DNA from 4 places in the Cupriavidus sp. GW821-FHT07C08 genome. Region 4 is predicted to be linked to each of the others. Evidence: predicted binding sites of a transcription regulator. Region 4 holds the regulator's gene; each other region holds the start of a gene.
What was found. Region 4 encodes FNR, which switches genes on or off when oxygen is low (the NO sensors DNR and NnrR bind a similar motif). Its sites were predicted from a motif close to TTGATNNNNATCAA; they were not measured.
Positions count from the first base shown of each region.

Region 1: the regulator FNR is predicted to act here: its motif matches at 2,951-2,964, upstream of AC07UK_RS01110 (universal stress protein).
Region 2: the regulator FNR is predicted to act here: its motif matches at 2,251-2,264, upstream of AC07UK_RS08625 (OmpW/AlkL family protein).
Region 3: the regulator FNR is predicted to act here: its motif matches at 2,619-2,632, upstream of AC07UK_RS16090 (hemerythrin domain-containing protein).

Region 1 covers NZ_JBWKQZ010000001.1:221,130-225,759, reverse strand. Annotated here, with positions in the region: gene AC07UK_RS01135 (TPM domain-containing protein) at 1-443, shown strand, start outside; gene AC07UK_RS01130 (GYD domain-containing protein) at 443-706, shown strand; gene ald (alanine dehydrogenase) at 715-1,830, shown strand; gene AC07UK_RS01120 (universal stress protein) at 2,144-2,350, shown strand; gene AC07UK_RS01115 (DUF1488 family protein) at 2,394-2,672, shown strand; gene AC07UK_RS01110 (universal stress protein) at 3,033-3,872, shown strand; gene AC07UK_RS01105 (dienelactone hydrolase family protein) at 3,956-4,624, shown strand.
Region 2 covers NZ_JBWKQZ010000005.1:66,089-70,718, reverse strand. Annotated here, with positions in the region: gene AC07UK_RS08630 (AMP nucleosidase) at 1-1,465, shown strand, start outside; gene AC07UK_RS08625 (OmpW/AlkL family protein) at 1,543-2,187, opposite strand; gene leuA (2-isopropylmalate synthase) at 2,531-4,228, opposite strand.
Region 3 covers NZ_JBWKQZ010000011.1:84,432-89,061, reverse strand. Annotated here, with positions in the region: gene AC07UK_RS16105 (Rieske 2Fe-2S domain-containing protein) at 1-282, opposite strand, end outside; gene AC07UK_RS16100 (MarR family winged helix-turn-helix transcriptional regulator) at 651-1,163, opposite strand; gene AC07UK_RS16095 (bacteriohemerythrin) at 1,213-1,674, opposite strand; gene AC07UK_RS16090 (hemerythrin domain-containing protein) at 1,894-2,514, opposite strand; gene AC07UK_RS16085 (helix-turn-helix domain-containing protein) at 2,766-3,530, opposite strand; gene AC07UK_RS16080 (DMT family transporter) at 3,514-4,437, opposite strand.
Region 4 covers NZ_JBWKQZ010000001.1:525,634-530,263, reverse strand. Annotated here, with positions in the region: gene ccoG (cytochrome c oxidase accessory protein CcoG) at 1-848, shown strand, start outside; gene AC07UK_RS02585 (membrane protein) at 893-1,102, shown strand; gene AC07UK_RS02580 (hypothetical protein) at 1,099-1,344, shown strand; gene fnr (fumarate/nitrate reduction transcriptional regulator Fnr) at 1,406-2,131, opposite strand; gene AC07UK_RS02570 (sulfite exporter TauE/SafE family protein) at 2,210-2,968, shown strand; gene scpB (SMC-Scp complex subunit ScpB) at 3,538-4,392, shown strand; gene rluB (23S rRNA pseudouridine(2605) synthase RluB) at 4,398-4,630, shown strand, end outside.

The DNA of each region.
Region 1 (4,630 bases), 300 kb from region 4:
TGCCCCGATTCAAGCAGGGCGACTTCTATGGCGGTGTGTCTGCGGGCATCGACCGCATGCTTGGGGTCATCGAAGGGGAGCCACTGCCACCGCCGGAGCAAAAGGCAGGGGATACGGGTGACCCCGTCCGGCAACTGATGCCAATCCTGCTTGTGCTCACTCTGGTTCTGGGCGGGTTACTGCGTTCCATGCTGGGGCGCTTCCCGGGTGCGGTCGCGACGGGTGGGGCCGTTGGTGTGGTCGCGTGGATGCTTTCTGGCGCTATCTTTGCCGGTATCGTTGCGGGGGCAATCGCGCTCTTGTTCACGCTGATGGGCGGCCCGCACATGGGCTTGCTGGCTATTGGCGGCCGCTCGGGAAGATATGGCGGCAGGTCGGGCCCCGGGGGATTCGGCGGCGGTGGCGGCGGCTTTGGCGGTGGTGGTGCTTCCGGCAAGTGGTGATGGCAAACGTCAATCACATCTTGCGGCGTCTGCCGCGGAGTCGAACATGGCGATATTTGGATGTGAAATGGCTGGGCAGCTATGTAACCCTCGGGCCCTATAATTATTTCGATATCTTCGAGGCCAACAACATCGAGGCTGCCATGCAGGTGTCGGTCCTGGTGGGGGCGTATGGTCACGGAGAGACCTCGGTGCATCCGGCCGTGGACTGGGGGCAATTCAAGCACCTGGTGAGGAATCTGCCGGAATTACCACCCGTGTGAGCAAGGCCATGTGGATCGGCGTGCCCAAGGAAATCAAGGATAACGAGTACCGGGTTGGCTTGACGCCTGCCTGCGTGCGCGAACTTGTCAGCCGCGGTCACCAGGTCATGGTCCAGGCCGGGGCCGGGGCCGCGCTTGGCCTTTCCGACGCGCATTACGAAGCGGCTGGCGCGAAGCTGGCTGCCGATGCGAAGGCCGTGTACGACCGGGCCCAGATGATTGTCAAGGTCAAGGAGCCACAACCACGCGAGCTGGCGCTGCTCAAGGCTGGGCAGATCCTCTTTGCATACCTGCATCTGGCCGCGGAACGAGAGTTGACTGCCGCGCTGCTGCAATCCGGCGCAGTCTGCATCGCCTATGAGACGGTTACGGGGTCTGACGGTGGTCTGCCGCTGCTGGCTCCCATGAGCGAGGTCGCCGGCCGCATGTCAGTCCAGGTGGCGGCAGCCTACCTCGAGAAGCCGCACGGCGGCATGGGACTGCTGCTCGGCGGCGTCCCGGGTGTCGCGCCGGCACATGTCGTCGTGATCGGCGCCGGCGTGGTGGGCGCCAATGCCGTCCAGATCGCGGTTGGCATGGGGGCGCGCGTGACAGTGTTGGACAAGAATATCGAACGTCTGCGGCATCTCGGCTCGGTGTACGGCAATCGAGTCGTGACGGTCTACTCCAGCGCTGACAGTATCGAGCGCGCGTTGCTCTCGGCCGATGCGGTCATCGGCGCGGTGCTGGTGCCTGGCGCCGAGGCGCCCAAGCTGATCACGCGTGCGATGGTCGCGCGCATGAAAGCAGGTTCGGTGCTGGTGGATGTGGCGATAGACCAGGGAGGCTGCGCCGAGACATCGCGCCCGACCAGCCATACGGATCCGACCTATGTGGTCGACAGCGTGCTGCACTACTGCGTGACCAACATGCCGGCAGCCGTGGCGAGGACCTCCACCTTTGCCCTGAACAACGCCACGATCGGTCATGCGATGGCCCTTGCCGACAAGGGATGGACCCGTGCGCTCTCAGACGATCCCTGCCTGCGGGCCGGGCTGAATATCTGTCGCGGGAGCGTGACTTATGCGGCCGTCGCAAGCGCCCATGGCTACGCCCATGTACCCGCCGAGCAGGGGCTGACCTGAGCGGGGCCGACAGTATCGGCGGCAAGGCGCCATGCTCACCGGGATTGTGCGGCATGAAGACCGGTGGGCCTGCGCCCGTCGCTGACCCGGTCGGAGATCGGAACGGCCGGCCAGTGGGGACTTAGGGCTTCGTTGACTGGCATCAACCCGCATGTTCTTGCGACCGCTAATTTGGAAAGAGTCACAGCCGAAGCGATCATCGCGGAAGCAGACCACTGGGGCGCGGACCTGATCGTCATGGGCACACACGACTGCGGGGCAAAGCGTTCTCGCTGCCGCCGTCAGCCGGCTTGCCGCAGCAGGTATTCGCCACGTGACGCGGCTGCTCGGCAAGCCGATGGCCGAGGGCGACGTTGCTGCCACGATCGCGGCTGAAGCCAATGGCTGGGGCGCAGATCTGGTTGTGATGGGGACGCACGGCCGCCGGGGAGTGCGGCGACTCGTCATGGGCAGCGTCGCGCGAAGCGTGATCACTCTAGCCGTCGCGCCCGTCTTGCTGGTCCGTGCTGAGGAGGCGTAGGCAGGGCGAACAGACTATGGAGGGCGTTTTACGCCAAGAGACTATGCATAAGATCGATTTTGCCGGCGAGATTCCGGATTATTGCTCGACCGGACCGAGCCTGCGGTGTGCCGCGAAGGTGGACGGCTCGCCGGCGACCTATGAGATCACTGCGGAGGCGCTTGAGGATCATTTCGGCGCACGCTCGTACCGCAGTGAAGATTTGCTGCCGGCATTCATGGGCAACCGCCAGGACATTGAACGCGTTGCGGGAGCGCTGTTCGAGATGACAGGTGCGCAGCACATTGTGCTGCACAGCGGCCATTTTCGCTTCGCGGTATGAGGCGCACGTCGTGGCCGGCAGCCGCCGCCCTTGGAGCGGTGCGCGTCCTACAAGGAGCTACCCATGAAGAATCGCTTGCAGTCGTGCACGCCGGAAAAACGGCCAGGATGGCACAGGCTTGCCGCCTGCGCGTTGGTGGCGCTATGCACAGCGTGTACCGCCGTACCGGACCTGCTGCGGCCGCCGAAGCCACGCACTGCCGCGCTGGCGTCAGGCGGCCTGGGCCAACTCGTACCTGGTGCCAGCGGTATCGCCTGTAGCGCGGACACGAAGGCGGCTTGATGCATGACAAATCCGGGGCGGGGTGGCGATATAGATTCAAGGAAAGCTCCGTCCGGGGCTGCCTGATGGAGTCAATCCATGGACTACGCAACGATCCTGGTTCATCTCGATGCCGGCCGCCGCGTTTACGACCGGCTGCACCTCGCCACCCAGCTGGCGCTGGAGTTTCATTCCACGCTGGTCGGCCTGCTTGCCGTCGGCAAGCCGGATCCCACCGCCGTGCGCTACCTGGTGGACGGTGACCGCTATCTTGCCTCTTACAACGAATGGCGGCATCAGGTCGGCGAGCGGGCCCACCATGCCCTGATGGGCGCAACGGACGAGGTAGCCATCATTACGGAATGGCGGGCGCCGGACTGGGCCACGGCGGCGACGGTCCAGGCGGAGGCGCATCGGGCGGACCTTGTCATTCTCGGACAGCACGATCCCACCGATGAAGCCGCCTACGCCGAGCCCGGCTTTGTTGAATCCATTGTGCTGGAATGCGGGCGGCCGGTGTTGGTGGTTCCGTATGCGGGCCGGTTCCCGAGCGTTGGCAAGAACATCATGGTGGCGTGGAACGGCAGCCGCGAGTCGGCGCGGGCCATCCGAGATGCGCTCCCGCTCCTGCAGCGCGCGGGCACTGTGGAAGTGGTCTCGTGGACACCGTCCGGGGTTTTGAAGGGAACATGGATTTCGCCGCCTCAGCATGCCGTGGACTGGCTGGGTCGGCATGGCGTGGCGGTGCAGCTGTGCACGTTCGGAGCGGAAGATGGCGAAGACGTCGGCCAGTTGTTGCTCTCACACGCCGCGGACCGAAATGCTGACCTGATCGTCATGGGGGCCTACGGGCACAGCCGGGTGCACGAGCTGGTCCTTGGCGGTGTCACCCGCACGCTGCTCGGGTCGATGACAGTGCCGGTCCTGATGTCGCACTGAGACCGACTGCACGTGCACTGGCACAGGACGTGACGGTGGCGCGGCCGTTGGCAAGGACAGGAAGAGGGGGGAAGGGAAGTCTCATGCAGCACATCACCATCGAACAGGTGCGGATCCATATCGGCGACATCGCGCTGCCAGGCGATCTAACCCTGCCGGAAGCGGCATCCGGCCTGGTCCTGTTCGCACATGGCAGCGGCAGTTCGCGCTACAGCGTACGCAGCCGCGGGGTCGCAGCGACGCTGAATCGGGTGGGCCTGGGCACGCTGCTGTTTGACCTGCTGGCGCCGGACGAGGACGTCGGGAGGTCGAAGCGATTCGACATCGCCCTGCTCGGGGAACGCCTCAAAGCTGCCACGGTCTCGGCCGCGCACCTGACGCGCGAGCGCCACCTGCGGCTCGGCTACTTCGCCGCCAGTATGGGTGCTGCCGCGGCCATCCGTGCCGCCGCTGAGCCGCCGCCGCGCATGCGGATCGACGCGGTGGTGGCGCGCGGCGGCCGCGTCGACCTGGCAGGCCACGAGGCGCTGTGCCAACTGCAGGCCCCGACGCTGATGATCGTAGGCGAAGCGGATCCGGTGGTGCTGAAGCTCAACGCGCGCGCCACCGCATGGATGCAATGCGAGAAGCGGCTGGAGGTGATTCCCGGCGCCACTCACCTGTTCGAGCAGCCGGGCGCGCTGGAACAGGTCGGCGAGCTCGCCGGCAAATGGTTCTGCCAGCATTTTGCAGCGGCTGGCGAGAACTTGTAGTTCGAC
Region 2 (4,630 bases), on a different contig from region 4:
CTTTTCCTCCGCACATCCGGCCGACCAGCTTGCCGAGTTCACCGACGCGGATGCGGCGATCGCACGCATCCGCGACATCTACGAAGCTTCGGTCGGCGCCGTGCGCGCGCGCTTCGACGCCTTCGCCAGCGGCAAGCCGCTGCCCTCGGCCGCGCATGCGTGCTATCCGTACCTGGGCATCTCGGTCAACATCGAGACCATGGTCACCGACAGCCGGCCGTCATGGGGCACCGTGGCCTACCCGGGCGTGTATGGCACCACCGTGACCCGCCCCGACCTGCTGGCGGACTACTACCGCGACCAGATCGAGCGGCTGATGCGCTATCACCGCGTGCCGGTGGTGGTAGGGCTGAGCCGGCGCCCGATCCCGCTGCCGTTCGTGATCGAGGCTTCGACCACCGACATCAGCTACACCCAGGCGCGCGAGCTGGAGGCATCGTTCGTGCTGCCCGAGCTGAGCCGCATCGACGACGGCATCGCCAACGGCACCTATGAGCCGATTCCGGGCGAGGCCTGGCCGCTGTCGCTGTTCCCCGCCGAGCGCGTGGACCTGGCCCTGCAGCGGCTGTACCACTACACCGGCACGGCACCGCAGCATTTCCAGCGCTTCGTGCTGTTCACCAACTACCAGCGCTATGTCGACGAGTTTGTCGAGCTGGGCCGGGGCCTGATGGCCAGCAGCGACGGCGGCGGCTACACCCGCTTTGTCGAGCCCGGCGACGTGATGCAGGAACTGGGCGGCGCGGAACCCGACGACGCCTCGCGCCCGCGCGCGCTGCCGCAGATGCCGGCCTATCACCTGGTGCGCGAAGACAAGCTGGGGGTGACGCTGGTCAATATCGGCGTGGGCCCGTCCAACGCCAAGACCATGACCGACCACCTGGCCGTGCTGCGCCCGCATTGCTGGCTGATGGTGGGCCACTGCGGCGGCCTGCGCCGCTCGCAGCAGCTGGGCGACTACGTGCTGGCGCACGCCTATGTGCGCGACGACCACGTGCTCGACCACGACCTGCCGCCGTGGGTGCCGGTGCCGCCGATCGCCGAGATCCAGGTGGCCCTGCAGGAGGCCGTGGCGCGCGTGACCGGGCTGTCCGGCAACGAGATGAAGACCCGCATGCGTACCGGCACGGTGGTCTCGACAGATGACCGCAACTGGGAACTGAAGTCCAAGTCGCTGTATGCGCGCTTCAACCAGTCGCGCGCGATTGCCATCGATATGGAAAGCGCGGCGGTGGCGGCCAACGGCTTCCGGCTGCGCGTGCCCTATGGCACGTTGCTATGCGTGTCGGACAAGCCGCTGCATGGCGAGCTCAAGCTGCGCGGCATGGCCAACGCCTTCTATCGCCAGCGCGTCAGCCAGCATATGACCATCGGGCTGGAGGCGATCCGCATCCTGCGTGAGAACGGGGTGGAGCAGCTGCATTCGCGCAAGCTGCGCAGCTTTGATGAGCCGGCGTTCCGGTAGGTCCGCATCCTCGCTCATCCGGAAAAGCAAAAGGCCGGCGCCTGATTGGCGCCGGCCTTTTGCATGGCACTGCAGGATCAGAAGCGATACCCCACACCCATGCTGAACAGCCACGGATCCAGGTTCACCTTGGACACCTTGACATCGCCGGCCTTCACATCGCTCGACAGCCAGATCTTCTTGATGTCGGCGTTCAGGAACCAGTTCTTGGTCAGCTTGTAGTCCATGCCGATCTGCAGTGCGGGACCGACGCTCCAGCTATCGAGCTGCAGCGCGTTGTTGGCAATGTTCTCGCCCCAGATGCGGGTGAAGTTCAGGCCCGCGCCGATATACGGGCGGAAGGTGCCGTTGGGGATGAAGTGGTACTGCACCAGCAGCGTCGGCGGCAGATGCTTGAAGGTGCCGACCTTGTTGCCGTCCAGGTAGACGTTCTGCTTCTGCGGCACGGTCAGCACCAGTTCGGCGGCGATGTTCGGCGTGAAGAAGTAGGTGACGTCGAACTCGGGAATCCACTTGTTGTTGACCGTAATGCGGTCCGACGGGCCGACGCCGCCGACGGGGTCGGAGCTCTTGGCCATGTCGAGATAGGTGCCGCGCAGGCGCACCATCCAGTTGCCCTGGGCATCGTCCGCGGCGGCGGCAGGGGTGGCGAAGGCGCCCAGCATGGCGCAGGCGGCGATGGCGGAACAGGTGACCCGGGTGCGAAGAGAGAGTGTTTTCATGAGGTTCTGCTTGGTCTGGTATCAAATCCGGGCCCAGTTTGGCCGAGCAGGCCGGGCTGAGCTTTGACCCAAAACAAGTAGCGGGGAACGGGGCTAGCTGCGTCGCGCAGGCGCTACAGCGAGGGAGGGCGCCGCGGTGCCAGCTGCGCCGACGCTTCTAAACACATGCGGAATTATTCGTGGCGCGGTGCGATGCTGCCCCTTACGCTGTGCGAAAGATCCGAGCACGCCAGCAGCGTGTGCGGATCGGCACCGAGCATGTCGTGGGCGTCCGCAAGGGCGTCTTTCCGGGTGTGCCCCGTGGGGGCGGGGCACACCGGTTTTCTTGCGGCGGCCAGCGGTGTCAGGCCTCAGCGGCCTCTGCGGACTGCGGGGCTTGCGCCAGTCCAAAGCCGGCCTGCAGGTGCCGGTTCACGCCCGAGATCACCGCGCGCAGCGAGGCCGTGACCAGGTTGGCGTCGATGCCGGCGCCGAACCCTGTCGGCGAATCTCCCACGCGCACTTCCACATAGCAGGCAGCGCGCGCATCGGCGCCGGCGGTCATTGCATGCTCGTGGTAGTCCATCACGCATACCGGCAAGTCCAGCGCATTGACGAAGGCATCGATGGGCCCGTTGCCGGTGCCGCGCGCGCTGCACGGCTTGCCGTCGCGCACCATCTGCACTTCGATCTCCGTGGCGCCGCCGCTGTCAGACACCAGCTGGTGCGATACATAGCGCAGCGGTGTCTGCTGCGCGAGGTACTCGCGCTGGAACAAACCATAAAGATCATCGGCACTTGCCTCAAGCCCGGTGTCGTCGGTCATGGCCTGCACTGCGCGGCTGAATTCGATCTGCAGGCGGCGCGGCATGTAGATGTCATGCACCTGCTCCAGCAGGTAGGCCATGCCGCCCTTGCCGGACTGGCTGTTGACACGGATCACCGCGTCATAGCTGCGGCCGAGATCGGCCGGGTCGATCGGCAGGTAGGGCACTTCCCAGATGCCGTCCGGCTGCTGCTGCGCAAAGCCCTTGCGGATCGCATCCTGGTGCGAGCCCGAGAACGCGGTGAACACCAGGTCGCCCACATACGGGTGGCGCGGATGCACCGGCAGCTGGTTGCAGTGCTCCACGCACTGGCGCACCGCGTCGATATCGGAGAAGTCCAGCTCGGGCGCCACGCCCTGCGTATAAAGGTTGAGCGCCAGTGTCACCAGGTCGACATTGCCAGTGCGCTCGCCGTTGCCGAACAGGCAGCCTTCGACGCGGTCCGCGCCTGCCATCAGCGCCAGTTCCGCGGCCGCCACCGCGGTGCCGCGGTCGTTGTGCGGATGCACTGACAGCGCGATGTGTTCGCGCCGTGCCAGGCGGCGGTGCATCCATTCGATCTGGTCGGCGAACACGTTGGGCGTGCTGCATTCGACCGTGGTCGGCAGGTTCAGGATCATCGGCCGGTCCGGGCCGGCCTGCCAGGCGGCAGAGACGGAGTCGCTGACTTCCAGCGAGAAGTCGAGCTCGGCCAGGCTGAAAGTCTCGGGCGAATACTCATAGGTCCATGCCGTCCCGGGCATGGCATCGGTCAGCGATTTGATCAGGTGCGTGCCCGAGACCGCGACTTCCTTGATCTCTTCACGCGAGGCATTGAAGACAATGCGCCGCCAGGCCGGTGCGATCGGGTTGTACAGGTGCACCGTGGCCCGCGCTGCGCCGCGCACGGACTCGACGGTGCGGCGGATCAGGTCTTCGCGCGATTGCGTCAGCACCACGATGTTGACGTCGTCGGGGATGCGCTGCTCTTCGATCAGCATGCGCACGAAGTCGAAATCGGTCTGCGAGGCGGCGGGGAATGCCACTTCGATTTCCTTCAGGCCGATCTTCACCAGCTGCTCGAAGAAGCGCAGCTTGCGTGCCGGGTTCATCGGCTCGATCAGGGCCTGATTGCCGTCGCGCAGGTCGGTGCTCATCCAGCGCGGTGCGCGCGTGATGGTGCGGCCGGGCCAGGTGCGGTCAGGAATGTCGACGGTGGCGGCGGGCTGGTACTTGGTGGCGGGATTGCTGAGCATAGGGGGTCTCCTTCCTCGCTAGCCCGCTGAATCATTGAAATGGGAGGTGAAGGACATGCCATGCGGGATACAGCGCTAGGCGCAAAGCGCAGCAATAGCACAGCTATTGCGAGCATTTGCAACGACGCGATGTGCCCGCATGGCATGGCAGGCACCGGCCCATTTCAGTGATTCAGCGGGCCTGGGAAAGCAAAAAAAAGAAAAACGGGAAAAGGGTGGCGAAAGGCTGCCGAACTGCCACGGGGCACTAGGCCCGGCAACCGATCGATAGGCTTAGCAGTAGCGAGGAAGCGCGCAGGGCGCGGCCCGATGCCGGGGCAGCCAGCACGCGAGCGCGGGCAGCGATGCGGGACGCATCGGCAGCCTGGCTGAGTGTGCTGGTGTAACGGTTCATCGTGCCTG
Region 3 (4,630 bases), on a different contig from region 4:
CCAGCCGTGATAAAGGCAGCGCAGGCCGCCTTCCTCGTTGCGGCCGAAGACCAGTGACGCCCTGCGGTGCGGGCAGTACTCGTCCATCACCCCGACGCGGCCGTCGCTGTCGCGGAACACGACCAGGTCTTCGCCGAACACGCGCGCTTTCACCGGCGCGCCATCGGGCTCCGTCACCTCCTCGAGCAGGCAGACCGGCGTCCAATGCCGGCGCATCAGCTGCCCCATCGGCGCATCGCCTTCTACACGGCACAACAGGTCGTTTTCTTCCTTCGTCATCATTTGGGGGCTCCTGGCCAGCGCATCTCCGGCGCTGGCCGGTCTGGCGTTCTGGCTTTGCTTGAAAAATACTTAGTGGCCTAAGAATAATCAGAGCAAACATCGATGGCAAGGCGGGATTGGGAAACCAAGGGAAAATACTTAGGAGGCTAATGATAAAGGGCGTGCGCCGTCACAGTCACGTGCGCAATGCGCGGACGGACGGGAAGCAAGACATCGGCTTGCCAGATGCTCGGCGGAAAGGCGAATACGTGCCGGCTGCGAAGCAGGTCGCAGCCTGGAAGATTGAGAGCGGGAAGGAGGAGGGGGGGCGGTTGGAGATGTGTTGGGGAAAACAGGACTGCCAGCCGCAGTCCTCCCCGTGCAGTCGCTTACGCTTGCTCGATACCTTGCTGGTCGCGGGTCAGGTTGTCGATCATCACCAGCAGGGCGCGGCGCGTGGTGGCGACTTCTTCCGTGGCGAGATGCTGGACCGCCACCGCATTGACCTCTTCGGCCAACGGTACCAGCGTCTTGCGCAGCCGCTTGCCCAATGGCGTGAGGAACACATAGATGTTCTTGCGATTGGTCGGCCGGCGCTCCAGCGTGACATAGCCGAGCGCCTCCATGGCTTGCAAGGCCGCGAATGTGGTCGGCTCCATCACGCCCGCTTCAATGCTGAGCTCACGCTTGGTGATGCCGTCGCGTTCCCAGAGAATGCGCAGGAAGGTCCAGTGGCCAAGCTGCACGTCATGCTGGGCGAGCCGGTGCTGCAGCGCGCGCAGGAAGACCCGCGTCGCGTCTTTCACAAGGTGCGCAAGGCGATCATTGGGCACGTCGTCGTGCCAGCGGCGCAGGACGCGCTGGGCGATTTCCTGTTCTCTGAGTGCAGAGGCTTTCGACATAGGGGGGAAGCAAGGGCAAAGGCGTATTCTGCCACGGCTTGTCTGTGCCTTACGCAGGCTCCGCGGCGGGACGGGCTTCCAGGTTCCTGCGCAGGACGACCGGCTTGGCGCCGGCGTGCTGCTTGCAGATCCAGTGCGCCAGCGCCGAATCCAGGTGCTGGACATGCGCGGGAAACCAGTGCTCCAGTTCTTCTGCCAGTCGGCGCGCAACCGCCACCTCCCCGCGTACGAGCCTTGCCTGCACGCCGGATATCGAGGCCAGCACGGCTGCATGTTCGCCGATGTGGCACTTGCGCGGCGGAAAGGCCGTTGCCTCCATAAGGCTGTCCTCATGCAGGAAATGCGTTCGTGCCAGTTGCAGCAGTTCCTCCAGCGTCTGCGCCAGGCGCTCAACAGGCGCTACGCGCAACGACTGGATGAGTGCCGCAAACCGTCGATGTTCGTCGTCAATAGCGGAATGACCGATCAGTAGCCCGTCATGCCAGTACATTGGATTGTGCGCTGCCATCATGCCTCCGGTCATATTGTTAGGAGCCTAAGTATTGTAGGATAGACCGGTTCCGTAGGCAACGACAATGAGCATGGCGAGGAGTGCTGTTGGCTGCACGGCTTGGCGAAGACGCCCGGATACCGTTCGCCGATCGCTTGCTGACGGCGGCCGGCATGTGCCCTCGCGCCGCAGGCATAAGTTCCGAGCCGAGGCCCGGCAGTGCCGCGCAGCCACCGACGTTCAGCGCATGGACGCGCTCGCTTCGCTGTCGATCTGCTTGCGCAAGGTCGCGAAGCGCTTCTCCACATTGGCGCCGAATAACGGATCGGCACTGGCCGGGTCGATGGCGGCGACCTCCGCCCAGTCCGCTTCGGTCAGGAACCGGGCGGCGCGCGGCATGACCTGTTTCTCCTCGGTGGACAGATGGTTGCGGTAGTACACCAGGTACATGGCGGCGGCCGCTTCCAGTGCCGCTCGCGAGGTGACCACCTCGCTCTGGGCTTCACGCAGGCGGTCGAGCAATTCCGCGCCGACCGTGGCGATCACGCGATGTTCCTGCAGTAACCGGCTGATGATGATCCGCGTGCCGGGATCCCGGTCCACGAGCAGCGCGTAGGCAACATCCTCACGGGGGTGGTGCACGCAATCGCCATAGTTGCGCATGTAGTGGATGATCGTGGCCATCAGGCCGTAGTCGGGCTGCTCGCCCTGATGGAAGGTGCTGACCTGCTTTTCCAGCAGGTCGAGCATTGAGGCGAAATGGATATGGTCGGTATGCCAGGCGGCAAGCGGTGTCGGGCCCGGGGTGGAAAGCGCGGCGGAAGGTGAAGTCGGAAGCGAGTTGACGAGTGTGGTGGCCATGGCGCCCTCCTGGGAAAATGGGCAAGCTGACCGTTGAGTCCCGATACGATATCGGGACTCGCGGGGCCCTCATTGACACAATAGCTTCCCTGCATGATCTAAGTCTGACGCAGATCAATGCGGCGCTGATCACGCAAGGGGCGGAAGCCTTATACGCCGCACGTTCAACCTGCGCCGCCCTCTAACTCGCCTCGAGGCGAGCGGGTCACCACGGTTAGCCCGGTGCCAGGATCGGCTACCGCGCAGGCAGGCTAGCCGCGTGCGGCCGCCCGCCACGCCCCGGGCGGCTGCCCGAAGCGCCGCGTGAAGCTGCGCGTGAAGGTGGTCTGGTCCGGGTAGCCTGACGCCAGCGCGATCTCGGCCAGCGGTAGCGTGGATTGCGTCAGCAGCTGCAGCGCGCGGTCCAGCCGCAGCCGGGTCTGGTAGCGGTGCGGGGTATCGCCGAAGGCCTCGGCAAACAGGGTCTGGAAGCGCCGCACGCTCCAGCCGAAATGCCCGGCGACTTCCGCCACGCGCAGGGGCGAGGCCAGGTTGGCGCGCAGGTAGGCATCCACGGCCATCAGCGGGAATACCTGTTCGTCGCCGGGCATGCCGAGGCAGTCTGCCAGCGCCGCGGCCAGCGTGGCCGCCAGTTGCCAGTCGGTCTGCGGCCCGCGCGCTGCCGCAGCGGCGCGCCACGCCGCCAGCGCGCGCACGCGGCTGCCGAAGGCGCCGTCCAGCGAAAACGTGCGCGGGCGCGCCATCAGCCGCGCGGGCAGCGCCACCGAACGCGCCGGGAAGTCCGCCACCAGCTGCAGGTTGCCGTCGAAGCCCAGGAATTCATGATGGCTGCCGGCCGGCACGATCAGGCCGGTGTGGTCATCCACGCGATAGACGTGGCCGTCGATCTCCAACTCGGTGGCACCGGCCAGGCCGAACAGCAACTGGTGGTAGCCGTGCTGGTGGCCGTCCGGCTGCGGGCGGTAGCGCCGGTGCTCGACCAGCGGCGAGGCGTGGGGTTCAGCGGGCTTGGGCATGCCGAAACCTGCCAGGGGTCTGGCACAGCCAGACGCCCGCCCCGGCCACCGCCATGCCCAGCGCCTGCACCGCATCCAGCCGTTCGCCGAACAGCAGCCAGGCCTGCAGCGCGGCCAGCGGCGGCGCCAGGAACATCAGCGCCGCGGCATTGGCGGCCTGGCCGCGCCGCACCAGGCTGACCAGCAGCCAGGTGCCGGCGCCCGACAGGCCGATCGCCGCCCACGCCAGCGTGGCCCACAGCGCCACGCCGCCATGCCAGTGTACCGGCGTGTCGGCGGACTGGATCGCCACCATCGCGGCGGCTACCAGCATGGCGCCCAGGTTCTGCCACGCGGAGCTGGCGCGCAGGTCACAGGCGGCGATGGCGGACTTCTGCAAGAGGGTTCCCATGGTGATGGAGACAATGGCCAGCACGCCTAGCAGCACGATCCAGGGCGACAGGGCCGGCGCGGCCGCGCGCATGCCGGCCTGCATCGCCGGGGCGACCACCAGCGCGACGCCGAGCGCACCCAGCGCCAGGCCCTGCCACGTCCGCCTGGAAGGTAGCTCTTTCAGCAGGGGGATGGCAAGCAGCGCGGTCAACAGCGGCTGCAGCGCGCCCAGCAGGGCCATGATCGCCGGCGGCAAGCCCCTGGCCACGGCGCCGTAGCCGGCGCACAGGTAGATGCCCTGCATCAGCGCGCCGGCCAGCAGGTGGCGCGGCGCCTCGCGCAACGGCGGCCAGGCCGCGCGCGCGGCCAGCGACCACGCCACGAACATCAGCCCCGCCACGGCAAAGCGGCCCAGCAGGAACAGGCTGGTATCGGCCAGCGGCACGATGGCCTTGCCGACGATAAAGCCGGTGGACCAGATCAGGACAAAGGCAACAGTGGGCAGCCAGGCGGCAGCGGACAGGGGGCGTGACATGCAAGCAGGCGTTTCCGCCGGGCGGGATCGGATGGGCAAAGCGCAAGGCTAGCCAGGCCGCGCGCCGCTGTCTTGGCAAATCCGGCAATCGGCATGCTGAAAGCATTGGTAACACTCCCGCAGCGCCTCCGGGTCAACGGATGTGCGCTTGCCACGTAACATAGTGATGGTCTGATCGAAAAAGGCGAGGAGG
Region 4 (4,630 bases):
GGATGCTGTTTTACGCGTTCGCCACCTGGGGCAATGCGGGCTTCATGCGCGAGCAGGTGTGCAAGTACATGTGCCCGTATGCGCGCTTCCAGAGCGTGATGGTGGATCGCGATACCTATGTCGTGACCTACGACGTCGGCCGCGGCGAGCCGCGCGGCAGCCGGTCGCGCAAGACCGACCACTACAAGGCGGGGCTTGGCGACTGCGTCAACTGCAGCATCTGCGTACAGGTGTGCCCGACAGGCATCGATATCCGCGACGGCCTGCAGTACGAGTGCATCGGCTGCGGCGCCTGCATCGACGCCTGCAACCAGGTCATGGACAAGATGGACTATCCGCGCGGCCTGATCCGGTACACCTCGGAAAACGCGATGCGCAAGGCCTTGTCCGCGGCGGCATCGCGCAAGCGCCTGCTGCGTCCGCGCGTCATCATCTATTCCGTGATCTGGGTGGTGCTGCTGGGCGGCTTCATGGCGTCGATCGCGCTGCGCACGCCGCTGAAGGTCGACATCATCCGCGACCGTGGTGCGCTCGGCCGTGAAGTGGAAGGCCGCTGGATCGAGAACGTCTATCGCCTGCAGCTGATCAACACCACCGAAGCGCCGATGAAGATCAGCGTGCGCGCCGACAGCGACGAGCTGAAGAACCTGAAGGTGGAGTACGACAAGCAGGCCGAATCGCTGGCGCCGACGTCCAACCGGTTGCTGCCGATCCGGATCCGCGTGCCGATCGAGGCCGCGGCGCGGGGCACGCACAAGATCAACGTGACAGTGACGAGCGAAGGCACGGAGCGGGGGCAGGCCGAAATCCGGCAATCCACCAGTTTCATCGTGCCGCGCGATTTGTGAAGCTAGGCAGACGCGGACTTAGTCGTCAAGATGAAGGGGGCAAGATGAGTCAGCAAGGCAATCCGTGGTGGAAGGAGCCGTGGCCGTGGCTATTGATGAGCGGCCCGCTGGTGGCGATGGTGGCGTGCGGCGTGACGATCTGGCTGGCGTCCACGCATCCGGACATGCCGGTGCAGGGTGCAACGCGCCATGGCCTGGTGGTGGAGAAGGCCGATGCCGCGCCGCCCAAGGCTGCCGCAGCGAGGCAGCCATGAGGTTGCGCTGGCTGATGTGGGTACTCTGGCCGGCGTTCCTGATGGCTGGCTTTGCGACCGCGACGGTGTTTTCGGTGGTGGATCCCGGTGACCTGAACTTCTTCGGCCAGCCGATCGAAGCGTCCCGCGAATCGGTCTACACCATCGGCTTCCTGATGGCCTGGGTGTTCTGCGCGTTGTCCAGCGGACTGACGCTCTACACCATGCCGACGCGGCTCAGCGATACCGACGAACTGGAATGAGCGGACTGGCGTGAGGTCTGCGCTGCCATGGCCGGATGCGGCACTGGCAGCGCTTGGCCGCTTAGCAGGAGCGGCTGTAGAGTTGCTTGATGCCGTCGATGTCCACCAGCTTGACGTGGCGCTGGCGAATCTGGATCAGGCCGGCTTCGGCAAAGCGGGAGAACAGGCGGCTGACGGTTTCGAGCTTCAGGCCCAGGTAGCTGCCGATCTCTTCGCGGCTCATGCGCATCACGAACTCGGACGCCGAATAGCCGCGCGCAGACAGGCGCTCAGAGAGGTTGATCAGGAAGGCGGCAAGGCGTTCCTCGGCGCGCATCGAGCCCAGCGTGACCAGCATCAGCTGGTCGTGCGTGATTTCCTTGCCCATCAGGCGCAGGAACTGCTGTTGCAGCGATGGCAGGTCTGCCGACAGGGCCTGCAGTTCGCTCATGCGGACCACGCAGACTTCGGTATCTTCCAGCGCGGCGGCATCGGAGGCATGCTGCATCTCGCCCAGCCCGTCGAGACCGACGATTTCGCCGGGCAGGTGGAAGCCGGTAATCTGCGAGCGGCCGTCTTCAGTGGTGACGTGGGTCTTGAGCGTGCCAAAGCGCACGGCATAGACCGCGGTGAGCGGATCGCCCATGCGATACAGGGTTTCACCCTTGTGCACACGGATGCGTTCCTGTACCAGCGTGTCCATCTTGGCGAGGTCTTGCTGCGACATGCCGACCGGAAGGCACAGCTGCCCCATTGCACAGGTGGAGCAGCGGGGCGACATCTCGGTAATGGGAATGGAGGTGAGCAATTGGAACCTGCTAGAAATGGCAGCGAGGGCGCGATTAGGACATTTTACCGTGCGATGTGATGCGGTAGGGAGTAAGAATTGACATTTGGCGTGCTGATCAGCGTTTTTCTGCTGGCTTTGCTTGGCGGGGTCCACTGCGCCGCCATGTGCGGCGGCGTGGCGCTGGCCGTGGAGCAACGCCGCGGCGAGACGGCGACGATCAGTCTGGTGCCCAGCCGCGCCGCCTGGCTGGGCGAGTTGCTGATTATGCACCTGGGCCGGATCTCGACCTATATGCTGCTCGGTGCCGCGCTAGGCGCGATCGGTGCGTCGGCGTGGAAGCAGGACTACCTGCCGGTGCAGCGCTGGCTGTTCGGGGCGGGCAGCGTCATGTTGCTGTGGTCGGGCTGGCGGTTGCTGCGCGGCAATACTTTTACTGTCAACTGGCTGGAGCGCCTGGCGGCGCGCGCCAGCGCAGCGGTGGCGCGGCGGCTGGGTGGCCTGGCAGGCGCCATGCCGCCGTTTGTGCGGGCGCGCGGCGGCATGGCGCGGCGTTATGGCATGGGCGTGGCGTGGGGGCTGGTGCCGTGCGGCATGGTCTATGGGGCGCTTACGCTGGCGCTGCTGGCGGGCAACGCGGCGTCCGGCGCACTCGTGATGGGCGTGTTCGGGCTCGGCACGCTGCCTAACCTGCTGGTGCTTTCCGGCCTATCGGGCTACTTGCGTACGCTGTCGCGACGTCCCCGCGTGCGCCTTGGGGCCGGCCTGGCGGTGATGGCGTTCGGCGGCCTTGGCATTGCGCGAGCGGTGCTGCTGCCACATTCGCTGGCCGAGCATGGATTCTGCCTGGTGTTCTGAGGCGCCGGCGCCGCCCGGACAACGGATGATGGTTGCAGGCGGGGGCGGGAATGCCATACAATCGCCAACATTGCGGTATCGCGCGGCGTAATATGAGCCGCGGTAAGCAGCGGGCGAGCAGCGCCAGGCGGCCTTCCTACCAGAAGGCGCGTTCAGGGCAGGGGAAGCGGAAGGTTTTCGATGCCCGTCCCGTCCCCGCAGTCCATCCGGTTCAAAAGATCTGGTTCAAAAGTCCGGCTGGCACTGCGGTGTTGGCGATGCCGGCCTTGCTCCCGATACCCGTTTTTCTTGCGTCCGAGGCCTTCAGTTCGCTGACAGCGACGTCCGATATGTGCGGGCGCGCTACGCAAGAGGTTTGCTGGCCGATCCATAACGGCACGCGAACGATCTCCTGCCGGAATGACCCGGCAATTCGATGCAAAGATAGGGAAGTGCACGGCTTGGATGCAGCAGGTATCCGGCTAGCTGCGCAATGAGATGGCGGTGGCTTTCGTACCGCTGTATCCAAAATCTCCGGTGCCCCGGATCCGTCCGGGAGCAGGTGCAAAGACAGGCTGCACACCATCAACATGAATACCCAAGAGGCGAAGATCGTCCTCGAGACGGCGCTGATCTGCGCGCAGGAACCGTTGCGCGTCAATGATCTGCGGCGGCTGTTTGACGATGACGTCGGCGCAGACACCATCCGCGTGCTGCTTGATGAACTGCGCCAGGACTGGCGGCCGCGCGGCGTGGAACTGGTGGCCCTGGCCAGCGGCTGGCGCTTCCAGAGCCGGCCGGAAATGCGTGAATACCTCGATCGGCTGAATCCCGAAAAGCCGCCAAAATATTCGCGCGCCGTGATGGAAACACTGGCGATCATTGCCTACCGGCAGCCGGTGACCCGCGGCGATATCGAGGAAATCCGCGGCGTGACGGTCAGCACGGAAGTGGTCAAGAAGCTTGAGGACCGCAGCTGGATCGAGGTGATCGGACACCGCGACGTGCCGGGCAGGCCGGCGCTGTATGCGACCACCAAGGCATTCCTGGACGATCTTGGCCTGCGTACGCTGGATGAGCTGCCGCCGCTGGAAGACGCCCAGGCGCAGGCGCAGGCAACCCTGCTTGAACAGCAGGCCATCAATTTTGAAGACCTGGCTGCAAACAAGGCAGCCAGTGCCGACGAAGAAGCATTTGCCGACCCCGCCGCGCAGGCAGCGGATGTGGCCGAAGCATCCGTCGCAAACGAAGCCGGGACGACCGACCCGGTCAACCAAGGCGCCAATGGCTTTGACGTGCAACCGCTGCAAGCTGCAGCCGACGATGCCGCCGAGGCCGCTTCCACCGAACCAGCCGCACCCAATCCGGACGGGGCGCGGGGCGATTTGCCGGACAACGGCACCCCGCCGCACCCGAGCGAGCACGACGAGCGCGTGCCGAACTGAACAACATGCAACATCCGATAGTGAATATCTTGTCTGATTCCGTTGAGCAAGACACCCGCAATGCGGGCGCACCCGCCGACACCGGCGCCGCAGAACCCGGATCGGGCAGCGAAGCCGCGCCCCGCCGCAAGGGGCTGCGCCGCGGGCTGAGGAACCTGGTGGCATCGCGCCGCCAGGCAACGCAGGACCGCGGCGAGGGCGCCGAAGGCGCCAGCGCCGGCGGCCAGGCCGATGCCGG